Regions from separate parts of the Mesorhizobium sp. M0621 genome, predicted to be linked through region 1. Evidence: predicted binding sites of a transcription regulator. Region 1 holds the regulator's gene; each other region holds the start of a gene.
The links. Region 1 encodes PhoB, which activates phosphate uptake and scavenging genes when phosphate is short. Its sites were predicted from a motif close to TGTCATNNANCTGTCAT; they were not measured.
Positions count from the first base shown of each region.

Region 2: the regulator PhoB is predicted to act here: its motif matches at 1,037-1,053, upstream of NKI38_RS24680 (LTA synthase family protein).
Region 3: the regulator PhoB is predicted to act here: its motif matches at 993-1,009, upstream of NKI38_RS14010 (DUF1868 domain-containing protein).

Region 1 covers NZ_JAMYQF010000001.1:219,776-222,046, forward strand. The annotation lists gene phoU (phosphate signaling complex protein PhoU) at 16-723, shown strand; gene phoB (phosphate regulon transcriptional regulator PhoB) at 740-1,429, shown strand; gene NKI38_RS01175 (IS3 family transposase) at 1,534-2,271, opposite strand.
Region 2 covers NZ_JAMYQF010000044.1:24,931-27,201, forward strand. The annotation lists gene NKI38_RS24675 (recombinase family protein) at 1-885, opposite strand, end outside; gene NKI38_RS24680 (LTA synthase family protein) at 1,093-2,271, shown strand, end outside.
Region 3 covers NZ_JAMYQF010000016.1:87,754-90,024, forward strand. The annotation lists gene phnL (phosphonate C-P lyase system protein PhnL) at 1-61, shown strand, start outside; gene NKI38_RS14005 (DapH/DapD/GlmU-related protein) at 58-672, shown strand; gene NKI38_RS14010 (DUF1868 domain-containing protein) at 1,159-1,875, shown strand; gene phnC (phosphonate ABC transporter ATP-binding protein) at 1,986-2,271, shown strand, end outside.

The DNA.
Region 1 (2,271 bases):
ACGAGGGACAGGATCATGAGCGAACACACAGTCGCTTCTTTCGACGAGGATCTCGGTCAGATCAGCAAGCTCATCAGCGACATGGGCGATCTCGCCAGCTCGATGGTCGGCGGTGCGACCAAGGCGCTTTTGAATTCCGACAACGCGCTGGCACAGCGTGTCGTCTCCGACGACGCCATCATGGATGCGCGTCAGCGCGAGCTCGACGATCGCGCCATCACGTTGATCGCCAAGCGGCAGCCGATGGCCGACGATCTGCGCCATGTCGTCGGCTCGATCCGCATGGCCGGCGATCTCGAACGCATCGGCGACCTTGCCAAAAACATCGCCAAGCGCGTCGGTACTGTCGGCCTCAGCGTCACGCCGCGCGACCTTTCGCACTCGATCGATGGAATGGCGCAACTGGTGTTGATCCAGGTGCAGGGCGTCATCGAGGAATATGCGGCCCGCGACGCCGAGGCGTTGGCAAAACTACGCGCCGACGACGAGCGCATCGATGTCAAGTACACGTCGGTGTTCCGCGAACTGCTGACCTACATGATGGAAGATCCCCGCAACATCACGGCGTGCACGCATCTGTTGTTCTGTGCCAAGAACCTCGAGCGCATCGGCGACCACGTGACCAACATCGCCGAAAATGCCTATTATGTTTTGACCGGTACGCAGCTGCCCGCCAATCGTCCGAAGCAGGACGAGACGGCAATGTCCGCGCCGGCGGCATGACAGGAGTGACCGGCCGATGATCGCGCCACGCATCATGGTGGTGGAGGATGAGGAGCCGCTAGGCGTGCTGCTCCGCTATAATCTGGAGTCCGAAGGTTACCAGGTCGAGGTGGTGACGCGCGGCGACGAGGCCGAGATCCGGCTGCAGGAGAACGTTCCCGACCTTCTGGTGCTCGACTGGATGGTGCCGGCGGTTTCCGGCATCGAACTCTGCCGGCGCCTGCGAATGCGCTCCGAGACCGAGCGGCTGCCGATCATCATGCTGACCGCGCGCGGCGAGGAGAGCGACCGTGTGCGCGGCCTCTCGACCGGCGCCGACGATTATCTGGTCAAGCCGTTCTCGACACCGGAGTTCATGGCCAGGGTCAAGGCGCTGTTGCGCCGCGCCAAGCCGGAAGTGCTGTCCAGCGTGCTCAAGGTCGGCGACATCGTGCTCGATCGTGAATCGCACCGGGTCTATCGCAAGAAGAGCGAGATCCGGCTCGGACCGACCGAATTCCGCCTGCTCGAATTCATGATGCGCCATCCCGGCCGCGTGTTCTCGCGCAGCCAGCTGCTCGACAATGTCTGGGGCGAGACGATCTACATCGACGAGCGCACGGTCGACGTGCATGTCGGCCGGTTGCGCAAGGCGGTCAACAATGGCCGCATGCCGGACGTGATCCGCACCATTCGCGGGGCGGGCTACGCGATCAGGGAAGACTAAAGCGCGTCGCGGTTGAACGGATTTAGGCGACGCGCTTTAGGTGTTTGTTTTTTATGCATGTCGTTTTCCCAAAACTGGAGTGCGCCCCTAGGGGTGGACACTGATCAGGCTGCGGTTTTGCCCGTCTGCCGGATGTGTTGATCCTCGAACTGTTGCGGGCTGAGATATCCCAGCGCCGAATGGAGCCTGCGTTTGTTGTAGACCTGGTCGATGAAGTGGGGAAGGTGTTCGGCAACGTCCTCGAAGGTTTCAAGCGCCATCGGATAAACCGCCTCGAGCTTCAGGGTCTTCATGAAGCTCTCCGCTTTGGCATTGTCATAAGGATTGCCCTTGCGGCCCATTGAGCCGGCCAGACCATGGCCGGCGAGAAGCTGCCGGTAAGTCTCGGCGGCATATTGGGAGCCGCGATCGGAATGATGAACGCAGCCTAGCGGTGGCTTTCTGCGCTCGATTGCGGCGCGCAAGGCGGCGCCCGTCAGGCGGGCATCGATCGCGCGGCTGATAGCGTAGCCGACGATCATGCGCGACCAGACATCGAGAATGATGGCGACGTAGACGAAGCGGATCGGTAGCGCGACATAGGTGATGTCGCCGACCCAGAGTTGGTTCGGACCGGTCGGAACGATGTCCTTTGCCAGATTGGGGAAGATCGGACTGTTGTGATTGCTGTCGGTCGTAGCGACGAACCGGCGTCTGACCTTCGGTTGCAGGCCGTGGTCGCGCATCAGGCGGCGGATCTTCTTGTGGTTCACCACAAAGCCTTGCTGACGCAGCGCCGCGCCCACGCGGCGATAGCCATAAAACTCGAATTCGTCGCAGATCGAGACCATCGTCTCGACGAT
Region 2 (2,271 bases), on a different contig from region 1:
ATCTTCCTTCGATACGATCGGCGGGAACGCAATCCATGGGTCACCGTCTTTCGGGTGATATTCTCCAAACACTGCCTTGGAACGGAGGACGTAGGCAACGCTGGTGACGGTCCAGAAATCCGAACGGTTCTTGATCGTCTTGCGCTTGTGCTTGGCCAGTAGTGGAACACCTTCCTTGTTCAGGATTTGGGCTATGGCCGTGATGCCTAGCCCGGAGATGCACATATCGAAAATGCGTTGGACGATTGCCACCTTGGCTTCATCCATCTGCAGTTCCCCGCTGGCCTCATAGAGCCACGCAGGCGGGTTGCCGGGAATGTGCTTACCACTTGAACGTGCCTTTTGCGTTCTGCCTGCCCAACTGTCCCTGACACGCCTTGAGAGCTTTTGCACAAATCTGTGATTGCTCTTCATATCGCTGATGGCTTCTTTCAGATTCTCTTCGTCAAGGTCCTCCCAACGGAAGGAGCGTTCATCATCGTCATCATCCCCGAGCGTCACCAACACGATTCCAGCACGAAGGAGGTCCAAGAAGATCGTCAGGACTTCCGCCGTTCTCATGCGGCTCAGGCGGTCTAGCGACTCGACCAACAGGTAAGAGCCCTTGGCAACGAACCCGTCTTTCGCAGAGGTCACAAAAGCGGATATTGCACCCTCTTTCAGGTTCTTGCCCCGGAATGCGGACACACCGGCATCAACCATGATCTTGTCATCAGCCAAGAGAACGCCGTTTCTCTGGCACCACTTTTCGGCCAAATGCTTCTGGCGACGGAATGAATCGCCTTCGCCTTGGATGGCTGATGACCACCGGATGTACGAATAGGCCACCGGTGTTTCTATATTTCCGGTATATGAATGTGAATGTGAAAAAGGCAACGTTTTCATGGGGTTCCACCGTGTTAACCGCCATATGGGACGCCTGTTTGGGGAAACAAGCGACTAGGGTGGCTAATATTTTAGTGGATCACTCCTGATGAAAACCGCTCACGATTCGTTTGCTGGCTCTTCTTATTTTGGCCACAGGCGCTAGCTTTGCGTGACAATTCCATGACAATCGAGTGACGTGTTTGTCGCTGGGGTGGGGAAGTTAAAGTGGCAAAGAGTTCTAAACGCGTCGGCAAAGCCGCGCCGCAGTTCCTGGAAGACGACCCCTCTACCGGCTACCTGCCGGGCAGGAGATGGCCGGTTGTGCGCTATGGGCTGATCAGCCTGGCGATCGCTGCCGTCTTGGTGTTTGCCATCGAATTGATCGTGCGCGGCGACTTTGCCGGCACGGTCTCCTTCTTCCTGCAGCCGCTCAAGCCGGGCTGGACCACCATTGTCGTGTTTGCGCTGATCCTGATCGGCCTCGATGCGGTGCTCGGCCGCAGCCATCAGAGCCTGATGATCGTCGCGCCGCTGACGCTTTCCCTTGCTTTCGTCGGTCACCAGAAGTCGCACTACCTCGGCGACCCGCTCTATCCGGCCGATTTCCTCTATGCCCGCCAGATCTTCGCGCTGCTGCCGCTGCTGGTTCGCGACCGGCCGATGACCGCGCTTGCCATGGTCGTCGGCATCGTCGCCGGCCTGTCGCTGCTCGTCTATGGCTGGCGGCTGTGGCGCCGCAAGGTTCCGTCGCTCAGCCGCAAGGGACGCCTTGCCCGGCTGACGCTCGCAGTGCCGCTGCTTGCCTTCTTCGTTTCGATCATGGACTACGCCACCTTCTCCTGGACCAGGGACCGGCTGCAGATCATTCCGATCATGTGGGACCAGAAGGAGAACTATGCCTCCAACGGCTTTGCGCTGGCCTTCGCGCTCAATGTGCCGATGGCGCATGTCTCGGCACCGCCCGGCTATTCCGACAAGGCGATCGCTGCGATCGGCAGGCCTGATGTGACAGCCTCGGTGCCGGCCGAGAAGCCCGACATCATCATCGTCATGAGCGAGTCCTTCTGGGATCCGACCAAGCTGCCCGGCGTCACCATCACGCCCGATCCGATTCCCAATGTGCGGGCGCTGCGCTCGGGCTCGATGTTCTCGCCCGAATTCGGCGGCATGACCGCCAACATCGAGTTCGAGGCGCTGACCGGCTTTTCCAACGCGTTCCTGCCGGCCGGCAGCATCCCCTATCAGCAATATGTGCGCACGCCGACGCCTTCGCTCGCAACCTTCCTCAAGAGCCAGGGTTACCGGGCGCGCGCTATCCATCCCGGCACCAACTGGTTCTGGAACCGTGGCGCGGTCTATGCCGATTTCGGCTTCAACGACTTCAAATCGGAAGAGACGCTGCCG
Region 3 (2,271 bases), on a different contig from region 1:
GGCGGTTGCCGACCGCATCATCGACGTCACCGCTTTCGCTCCCGGAAAAGTCGCCGCATGACCAGGAAATTATCGGAGAAACCGTTGATCCACCCGACGGCGGACGTGCAGAACTCCACCCTCGGCCGCTGGACCGAGATCGCCGACCGCAGCCGGGTGTTGGAGAGTGAACTCGGCGACTATTCCTACATGATGCAGGATTGCGCTGTCTGGTGCGCCACGATCGGCAAGTTTTCCAACATCGCGGCAAGCGTGCGCATCAACGCCACCAACCACCCGACCTGGCGGCCGACGCTGCACCATTTCACCTATCGCGCTTCGGACTATTGGGACGATGCCGAGCATGAGAGCGAGTTTTTCGCCCAGCGCCGCGCCAGGCGCGTCACCGTCGGCCACGACACCTGGCTCGGCCATGGCTCGACTATCCTGCCCGGCGTCACAGTCGGCGATGGCGCCGCGGTCGGTGCCGGCGCTGTCGTCTCGAAGGATGTCACCCCCTACACCATCGTCGCCGGCGTGCCGGCAAAACCGATCCGCGAGCGCTTCGACCGCCGTACGGCCGAACGTTATCAGGCGCTTGCCTGGTGGGACTGGGACCATGCCAGGCTGCGCGCTAGTTTGGAGGATTTCCGGGAACTGTCCGCTGAAGCGTTTTTGGAGAAGTATGGTTGACGCGAATGGTGTTTTCATCGAACTAATAATCACCCAACCCAGTGCGATGGAGCAAATGTGACCTTTATTGTCGTAATACCTCTTTTCATTGGACTGGGGTTGGTCGCGTTGGGAATTTTGGTGATTAAGCTTGGATTTAAGCGTTGGAGGCAATCCGACGTTGGCTCTTCAATAACGTTGATGATATTGGGTTGTGTTTTGTTCACGGCGGCGATAGCCCCACTCTATATGCTGTGGGTCCTTGCGCAACTTACCGGTAAGCCGGGCTGACAGGCTAAGGCTAGCAAAGCAAGACAATTCGGGAAGCAAGGGTAGACCAGCGTCATCACATTGCAATAGATGGGCACGATACGTTTTATCGACCAGTGTCGCTTGTGTTGGCATGCCTTGTTCGCGGCTCGCTATATGCTTTTGAAACATTCGACAATTTCACATCCTTGACACATGACTCGGACACGAGGCCATCTCCCTCCACAGGCGATCGCAGTGCCTCATTCCATCAGACCCTCGCTCGCCGGCTTTTTCGAAGGCACCAACCCCAAGCCTCCGGTGCATCTCGGCACCCGCTACGATACATCTGGCAATTTCCTGCCCGAGCCGGGCAACACGGTCGTCAGCCATCTCGTGAACAGTTCGGCTTCCGAAGCGGTGGCCATCGACGTGCGCGACCGGATGCTAGCGATGCAAGACGCCGGCCGGCTCGCCTTCACGCCCGTCTCCAGCCTGCACATGACGCTGTTCCAGGGCATCATCGAATTTCGCCGCCGACTGCCCTACTGGCCGCAGGACGTTCCCCTCGACACCAGCATCGACGCCATGACCCGCCTCTATCTGGAGCGGCTGAAGGACTTCGAGGGCTTTGGCCCATTCAACATCAAGGTCGTCGAAGTTCTGCCGACCGGCCTCACCGTTGCCGGCGCGACCGACGACGATTCGCGCATCATGCGCGCCTGGCGCGACGAACTGGCCGTGCCGTTCGGTTACCGGCATCCCGATCACGATACCTACGTCTTCCACATCACCTTCGCCTACCAGATCCAGCGTCTTGCCGACGATCGGGCCGCCGCATGGCAGGACCTGTTCGACGATTGCCTGGCACTCTTCGAGCAGCAGGCTCCCATAGTCGAAATCAAGGCGCCGGCCTTCTGCAGCTTCAGGGACATGGAGCACTTCGAGGACCTGCTGGTCCTGGGCCGACCGTAACTCCACGCCTGTGGAGCGTAACAAAACTGACATTATCGCGACACGGCAGGTTCATGTGGCTGCGTTAGGCGAGAGCCTGACGATCAATGGTCCGGACTGGAACCTGCCCCATGCCAGCAACCTCTGCCACGCTCGAAATCCGCGGTGTCACCCGACGATTTGGCAAGAACACCGCCGTCAGCGACATCAACATCGCGATCCCGCAGGGTCAGATGGTTGGCATTATCGGCCGTTCCGGTGCCGGCAAATCGACCCTTCTTCGCATGATCAACCGCCTCATCGATCCCAGCCAGGGGTCGATTTTTTTTGATGGCGCCGAGGTCTCCCAGTTGAGCGGCTCGCCGCTGCGGCGCTGGCAGCGCGATTGCGCCATGATCTTCCAGCAGTTCAACCTGG